2 regions of the Actinomyces lilanjuaniae genome follow, and region 1 is predicted to be linked to the other one. Evidence: riboswitches for the same ligand, from Rfam matches in the RefSeq annotation. Region 1 holds a riboswitch; the other holds the start of a gene.
The links. Region 1 has a riboswitch for FMN ahead of D5R93_RS06555 (ABC transporter permease). Riboswitches for the same ligand answer to the same signal wherever they lie in the genome.

Region 1 (3,400 bases):
GGCGCTCATCGCCGTGCCTGTGGTAGGCGTCGTCCACGTCGGCGGCCCGAGCGCGGTCCTTGACGCGGTGCGCGAGGCTGATCCCAGCTACTGGACCCTGGTGGGCCCGAGCGTCTCCGTCCTCGGCGTGGTCTCGGCTCTGGCCTGGGGCCTGGGCTACTTCGGCCAGCCCCACATCATCGTGCGCTTCATGGCGATCCGCTCTGCCCGGGAGGCGCTGCGCGGTGGTGTTATCGGCATCAGCTGGATGCTGTTCGCCGTCCTTGGGGCTATCGGAACCGCTGTCGTGGGGGTGGCTGTCTACCAGCACGACACCCAGCAACTGGCCAACCCGGAGGCAGTCTTCATCACCCTGGGCCAGCTGCTCTTCCACCCCCTAGTTGCTGGGTTCATGCTGGCTGCCATCCTCGCCGCGATCATGTCCACGATCTCCTCCCAGCTCCTGGTGACCTCCTCAGCGCTCATCGAGGACCTCTACCGCACCGTGCGCACGTCACAGCCCTCCGCCTCGCACCTGGTCATCGCCTCACGTGTCTCTGTCCTGGGTGTCGCCGTCGTAGCCGCACTCATGGCGTGGACCCCTAGCGACACGATCCTGTCCCTGGTTGCTTTCGCCTGGGCGGGCTTCGGAGCCTCCTTCGGCCCGACTGTCCTGCTGTGCCTGTACTGGAAGCGCCTGACCTCCTGGGGAGCCCTGGTCGGCATGGTCACGGGTGCGGTCCTCGTCGGGGTGTGGGGCAACCTGGCGGGAGGTCCCGGTGGCATCTTCGACCTCTACGAGATCCTCCCGGGATTTGTCGGGAACCTGGTGGTGGCCTGGGCCGTGTCGCAGGCAGGAACGCCTGAGCCCTCGGTGGAGGCCGAGTTCGACAAGGCGGTCGCCGCAGCTCGCGGGTGAGCGCTTCTCACTTGTCCTGACGCGCCCGGTCGGCTACTCTCCCTGGGAGCACGTGCTCCGGGGTCGGTGAAAGTCCGAGCCGGCGGTAACAGTCCGCGACCCAGGAGCTGGTCCGAGCAGACCGGCTCCTGGCTGAACCGGTGGAACTCCGGTACCGACGGTGAGAGTCCGGATGGGAGGAGGCACGAGGCGCAGGCAGTAGCCGCCCCACGGTGGTCTCTACGCACGGCAGCAGGGCTGCCTCGCGAGCCCCTGGGGACGGGCCAGCCTCCCTGGAACACTCCCTCCCGGACGCGCCTGCCGGGGAGCACCCGCCCCCCGGACGATCCAGGAGGGAGGAAGCGGTGGCCACCCTGACCACGCTGTCGGCAGTGCCGAGGACGTCAGCACGTCATACGGAGCCAGTGGAGCCTCCTCAGCCCGGGGGAGGGTACGCACGCCCGTCCTCCCGTGGTCCGTGGCCCAGCCTGCTCCTGGGCCTTGTGATCCTTGTGGCCTGGTACGTCACGACAGCCTGCGGCGTGGTGCCCCAGATGCTCCTGCCCGGCCCGTCTGAGGTGGCGCAGCGCCTGTGGCTGTCCGTGCGTGAGGCCGGGCTCCTGGGCTACGCCTGGGTCACGCTGCGCGAGGCTGTGCTGGGATGCCTGGCCGCGTCGGCCTGCGCGCTGCCGCTAGCCTGGGGACTCCACCACTGGAGCCTGTTCTCCCGGGCGCTCCTGCCCTACGTGGCGGCCAGCCAGGCTGTTCCTGTCGTGGCGCTGGCACCCCTGCTCGTGCTGTGGGTGGGGTACGGGACGCTACCCGTGGTGCTCCTGTGCGCCTTCATGGTCTTCTTCCCTATTACCGTCAGCGTCCTGCTGGGGCTGCGGGGCCTTGACGCCGACGTGGTTGACGCGGCTCGGCTCGACGGCGCCCACGGGCTGTCCATGGTGGTCTACATCGAGCTGCCCATGGCGCTGCCAGCCGTGCTGTCAGGTGCCCGCACGGGGTTCACCCTGTCGGTGACCGGTGCCGTGGTCGGCGAGATGGTCATGGGCGGTCAGGGACTGGGAATGGCGCTGTCCTCCCAGCGCGACGCGGTGGACACCACGGGGCTGTTCGCCACGATTGTCCTGCTGTGCGGCCTGGCCTCGGCAATTCACTGGATCCTCTACGAGCTGGAGCGGCGCAGCCGCACCGTCAGTGCCCTGCGCGGTCGCCGTGCCACGTGACGGGGCGGAGGCTGGCAGCAACCCGCCCGCCCACGAGCCAGCGCGCAGGCACGCCTGCACGCCCCTACCTACCCGGAGGAGACAGCATGACCCCCGACACGACCCTTGACATCATCGGTCACCCTACGACCCGTCGTCGCCTAGTCGGCACTGCAGGTCTTCTGCCCGCAGCGGTGGCTCTGGCCGCCTGCGCCGACGGCACGACCAGCCGGTCCGGCACAGGCGCTACGGCCTCGGCCGGAGAGGGAGGCCTCGTGATCGGACTGACCTACACGCCCAGTATCCAGTTCGCCCCCTTCTACATGGCGCTGGCGGAGGGCCACTACGACCCCGGTGTGAGCCTGCGTCACCACGGTGCCAGCGAGGGGCTCTTCGACGCGCTTGCCGCAGGCAGCGAGCAGGTGGTTGTCGCGGGTGCCGACGAGGCCGTCGTCGCCGCCTCCAACGGCTCGGACCTGGTGGTGGTCGGCGGGTTCTACCAGGTGCATCCTGCCTGCATCATCGTGGCGCAGGACTCACCTGTCTCCACGCCTGCCGACCTTGAGGGCAGGAGCATCGGCATACCGGGACGATTCGGGGAGAGCTGGTACGCCCTCCAGGTTGCCCTGGACGCTGCCGGCCTCAGTGAGGACGACCTCACCATCACGGAGATCGGTTACACCCAGCAGGCCGCCCTGGTGGGTGGCCGGGTGGACGCCATCATCGGCTTCTCCAACAACGACGCCGTCCAGATCCCCCAGGCAGGCACACCGGTGCGTACGGTAGCCGTCGCTGAGGAGGTCCCCCTTGTCGGGGCTTCCGTGGTGACCACCGGCGCAGTCCTTGACGAGCGCAGGGACGAGCTAGCCCGGCTGGTCAGTGCCTCGGTGGCGGGCATGGAGGCCTTCGTCGACGACCCTGACGGCGCCGTGTCCGCGGCCAGGGACTATGTGCCCGACCTGGCTGACCCCTCGCGTGCCGCTGAGGCTCGCGAGGTCGCCGTCGCCACCGCAGAGCTGATCCGTCCTGGGACGGACACGCCGGTAGGGGCGCTGTCCAGCCAGAGCGTGGCACAGATGCTGGGTTTCCTGGAGACGCATAGCCTTCTGGGCTCCACCGCCACCGAGGTCGCGTCCGTGTGCGACCCCCTGGTACAGGGGTGAGGCCTGCCGGCAAGCAGCGATCACAACCGACAGGCCAGGAGCGAGGACACCAGGACGGCGCGCGCGCCCACCTCGTAGAGCTCGTCCATGACACGGTTGGCCTCCCTACGCGGCACCATGGCGCGCACCGCGACCCAGTCGGGGTTCTG
Region 2 (3,400 bases), 940 kb from region 1:
CCTCCAAGGTCGCCGGCACGAGGCCGACCTCGAACCATGGTTGCTGGGCACCCGCAGGGCTGACAGCAGTCACCGTCAGAGACACACCGTCAACGGCGACGGCTCCCTTCTCCGCCACCTGGTCCTCAATCCGGGCAGGCATGCTCACCCGCAGCCGCGTCCACGCCCCCTGCGGGGCGATCTCCGCCACCGCCCCCGTGGCGTCGACGTGCCCCTGGACCACGTGCCCGTCAAGACGTGCCCCGGCAGGCAGGCACCGCTCCAGGTTGACGACGTCGCCGGGACGCAGTGCCCCCAGGGTGGTACGCACCAGGGTCTCCTCCATCAGGTCGGCGCGAAAGACGTCGGCACGGCCGGTGGCTGACGTCTGGCCGGTGTCGGCCAGGGCGGTCAGGCACGCGCCGTTGACGGCCAGGGACCCCCCGGTCTCCAGGTCGGACGCTAGCCCGTGGGTGTCGATGACAAGACGAGTCACCCCCGCCGTGTGGTCGGGGACGAGGTCCAGGACAGTCCCCTGGCCCGTCACGATTCCTGTGAACACGAGGCTCTCCCTCCTTAGGCTCCTTGCTTGGCTCGTTGATCTCGGCTCGCACGCTGCGGGCCGCACACCGCCCAGCCCGCCCCCTCCTACAGCACGCGCCTGCACAGAGGCTCGACCTGGCACGCTGAAGAAGCGCCTAGGCGGGCACGGACGGGACAGCGGGGGCAGGCGGGACCCGCTCGACCGGGGAGAGCTCCAGGAGCACGTCCTCTCCGAGCCTCACGGGCTCGCGGTCAAGCTCCAGCCTCCGCGCCTGGGTCAGTGTGGTGACGCCGATGTCTGCCACCGAGGCCGCGCCCGCACCCAGGAGCAGCGGCGCCTGGTAGACGACGAGGGAGTCAACCAGGTCCTGAGCGAGGAAGGCCGTGGTCACGCGGGCACCACCCTCCACCAGCAGGTGGCGCACCCCCTGCCCGGCCAGCTGGGCGAGGGCCTCATGAGGGTCGCGGGTCCTCAGGTGGCACCACCGGCCTGAGCGCAGGGCGGCACCAGGAGGCACCTCGGTGGTACCCATGACGACTCTCAGCGGCTGGTCCGGCAGGTCACGCCCCTGGGGGTCCCTGGCGCTTAGTCGAGGATCGTCGGCCAGCAGCGTGCCGGTCCCCACCAGGACGGCGTCGCAGCGGGCGCGCAGCTGGTGGGCGTGGGCGCGGGCCTGGACGCCCGTGATCCACTGGGAGGTGGCGTCGACCGCCGCCGTACGCCCGTCAAGGCTCTGGGCAACCTTGGCCGTGACGAACGGGCGGTCCTGCGCCACCGCGCGCAGCCACCGGTGGTTAAGGCTGGCCGCCTCCCGGGCGAGCAGCCCGCTCACGACACTGAGCCCGCAGCGGCGCAGGGCCTGGGCACCTCCACGGGCCCGTGGAGTGGGGTCCTCGGTGGCGTAGACGACCCGGCGCACCCCCGCCTCCAGGATGGCCTGCGTGCACGGCCCGGTACGGCCGTGGTGGTGGCAGGGCTCAAGAGTGACGACGACAGTGGCACGACTGAGATCGTTACCCGCCCGACGGGCCTGGGCCAGCGCCTCCACCTCGGCATGGGGCGCTCCGGCGCCGCGGTGCCACCCCAGGGCCGCCACACGGCCCTCGGCAAGGACGGCTGCCCCGACCAGGGGGTTCGCACCGCGCTGACCGGTACGGGCGGCGTCCAGGGCGGCCCGCATGGCCTCCTCCTCAGCAGGAGTCCACGCAGCCTGTGAGGAGGACGAGGTCGTCGCTACGTCCATGATCTCCCTTACCGCCGTGACTGGTCCGCGGAAACGGGAGGACACAACGGGGCCGTACGCGCCTGGCACCGGTGCCAGCTGGCACTACGTCAGGCATCCCCTCCAGGCACGCCCACTCAGGACCACCTGTCAGCACCACCTGGCGCCAGGAGGCACAGTCCGACCCCACCATGCTCCTCCCATCCAGACTGTGACTGTCGGTTCTGGAATCTCACCAGATCGGCCGACGTGACTACTCCACGTCGGGTCGCGGACTATGACCGCCGGTACGGAATTGCGCCGTCCCCGGAACATGACGGCCCTAGTATGGCACGAACCCCAACGCCACCAATGTAATATATGCCACGTTGAGGATGCTGACGGAGACTAGGCGTCTGGAAGACCTCTCCGAAGACGGCAACCCGGTCAGCAGGCGCAGCGCACCGGCGCGGGCAGGGAGAAGACACGCTCCTCCCGGCCCGCGCACGTCAGCCAGCCCACCGCCAGACAGGTGCGGCGGCTCAGGGACCGCCCACGACCCAGGTCAGGCAGCGGCCGACTCCTGCTCAGAGGCCTGGCTGTCCTGGACGCCGCGCCGCCTCAGGGTCGCGCGCGCGGACTCGACGAGAAGAACGAAGCCGGCGCCCATCTGGATGCAGTCCTTGATCACCAGCCGCCCCCGTCCCGACAGATAGGGGAACCCGAGGTCGGAGTCCGCCAGGCCCTCAGCAGGGGCCGACACCCAGGTCTCCGGAGTGGTGATAATGAAGGACAAGGTGATGACAGAGAACCCGATGACACCGAGCGCACCGAGCATACCTAGCTCCGGCCGGATCCAGTGCGCCGCGACAAGCAGGCCGATGGCGACAATCGTGACACCGATGAAAATTGAGACCGGGTAGGTTGAGTTGGCCTCGTGCCAGGCCCGGTTGGCCTCGTTAAGGACGCCCTCGGCGTTCATGTGCGGCTTGTAGCCGTCAGGGTCACCGATCATCCAGCGCATGAAGGGGGAGTTGGCGATAAAGGGAATGATTCCGTCAGCCTCGTAGCGGAACCACTTCAGGCCGCCGATCCACACGAAGACGATAACGACGCCGATACGCAGCAGCGTCAGGGACAGGCGCTCCAGGGAGACGAATCGGCGCGCGACCGACTCAATGAGACCGGAGCCGGCGGCAGTACTAGCGGTCATCAGGCAACTCTTTCTGTCGTCGAAATGTCTCACGAAAGACTCAGGGCCGCTCACGGGAACCCGAGCCCGTGAGCGGCCCTCATGGTAGGGCGGGAGAGCATGGAGCGCTAACCTGGGCGAGGTGAGGGCCAACACAGTGCACACCGTTTCTGCCTGCACCTGTTCTTCAGGGCACATTTCCCGTTGACACCTCCGCGAAACATTTCTCTGTCGACCCCGACATTGCGCGTAAAAAGCATCCTCTGCACAAAAGCACACCCTGCCACGACGTCGGTGGAAACATGACCGCGCCAGCGCGCCCCGCGCCCTGGTCGAAACCGCCCTCCCGCCAGCTACCTGCCCCCGCCCCCACCGTGCGGGAGCCAGCAGGCAGACCGCCCAACCAGTAGTACCAACCAGTAGTAACGTAGCGACCCGGGTCCCGACGAGACCGGGGCACCGCCCAGGACCACTAACCCCACAA

Region 2: linked by a shared signal. The riboswitch ahead of ribD (bifunctional diaminohydroxyphosphoribosylaminopyrimidine deaminase/5-amino-6-(5-phosphoribosylamino)uracil reductase RibD) and the one ahead of D5R93_RS06555 (ABC transporter permease) in region 1 are both predicted to bind FMN.

Annotation. Positions count from the first base shown of each region.
Region 1 covers NZ_CP032514.1:1,530,365-1,533,764, forward strand. The annotation lists gene putP (sodium/proline symporter PutP) at 1-898, shown strand, start outside; FMN riboswitch at 948-1,087, shown strand; gene D5R93_RS06555 (ABC transporter permease) at 1,381-2,109, shown strand; gene D5R93_RS06560 (ABC transporter substrate-binding protein) at 2,196-3,251, shown strand; gene hisG (ATP phosphoribosyltransferase) at 3,272-3,400, opposite strand, start outside.
Region 2 covers NZ_CP032514.1:2,473,786-2,477,185, forward strand. The annotation lists gene D5R93_RS10625 (riboflavin synthase) at 1-541, opposite strand, end outside; gene ribD (bifunctional diaminohydroxyphosphoribosylaminopyrimidine deaminase/5-amino-6-(5-phosphoribosylamino)uracil reductase RibD) at 678-1,766, opposite strand; FMN riboswitch at 1,934-2,063, opposite strand; gene D5R93_RS10635 (DUF417 family protein) at 2,290-2,937, opposite strand.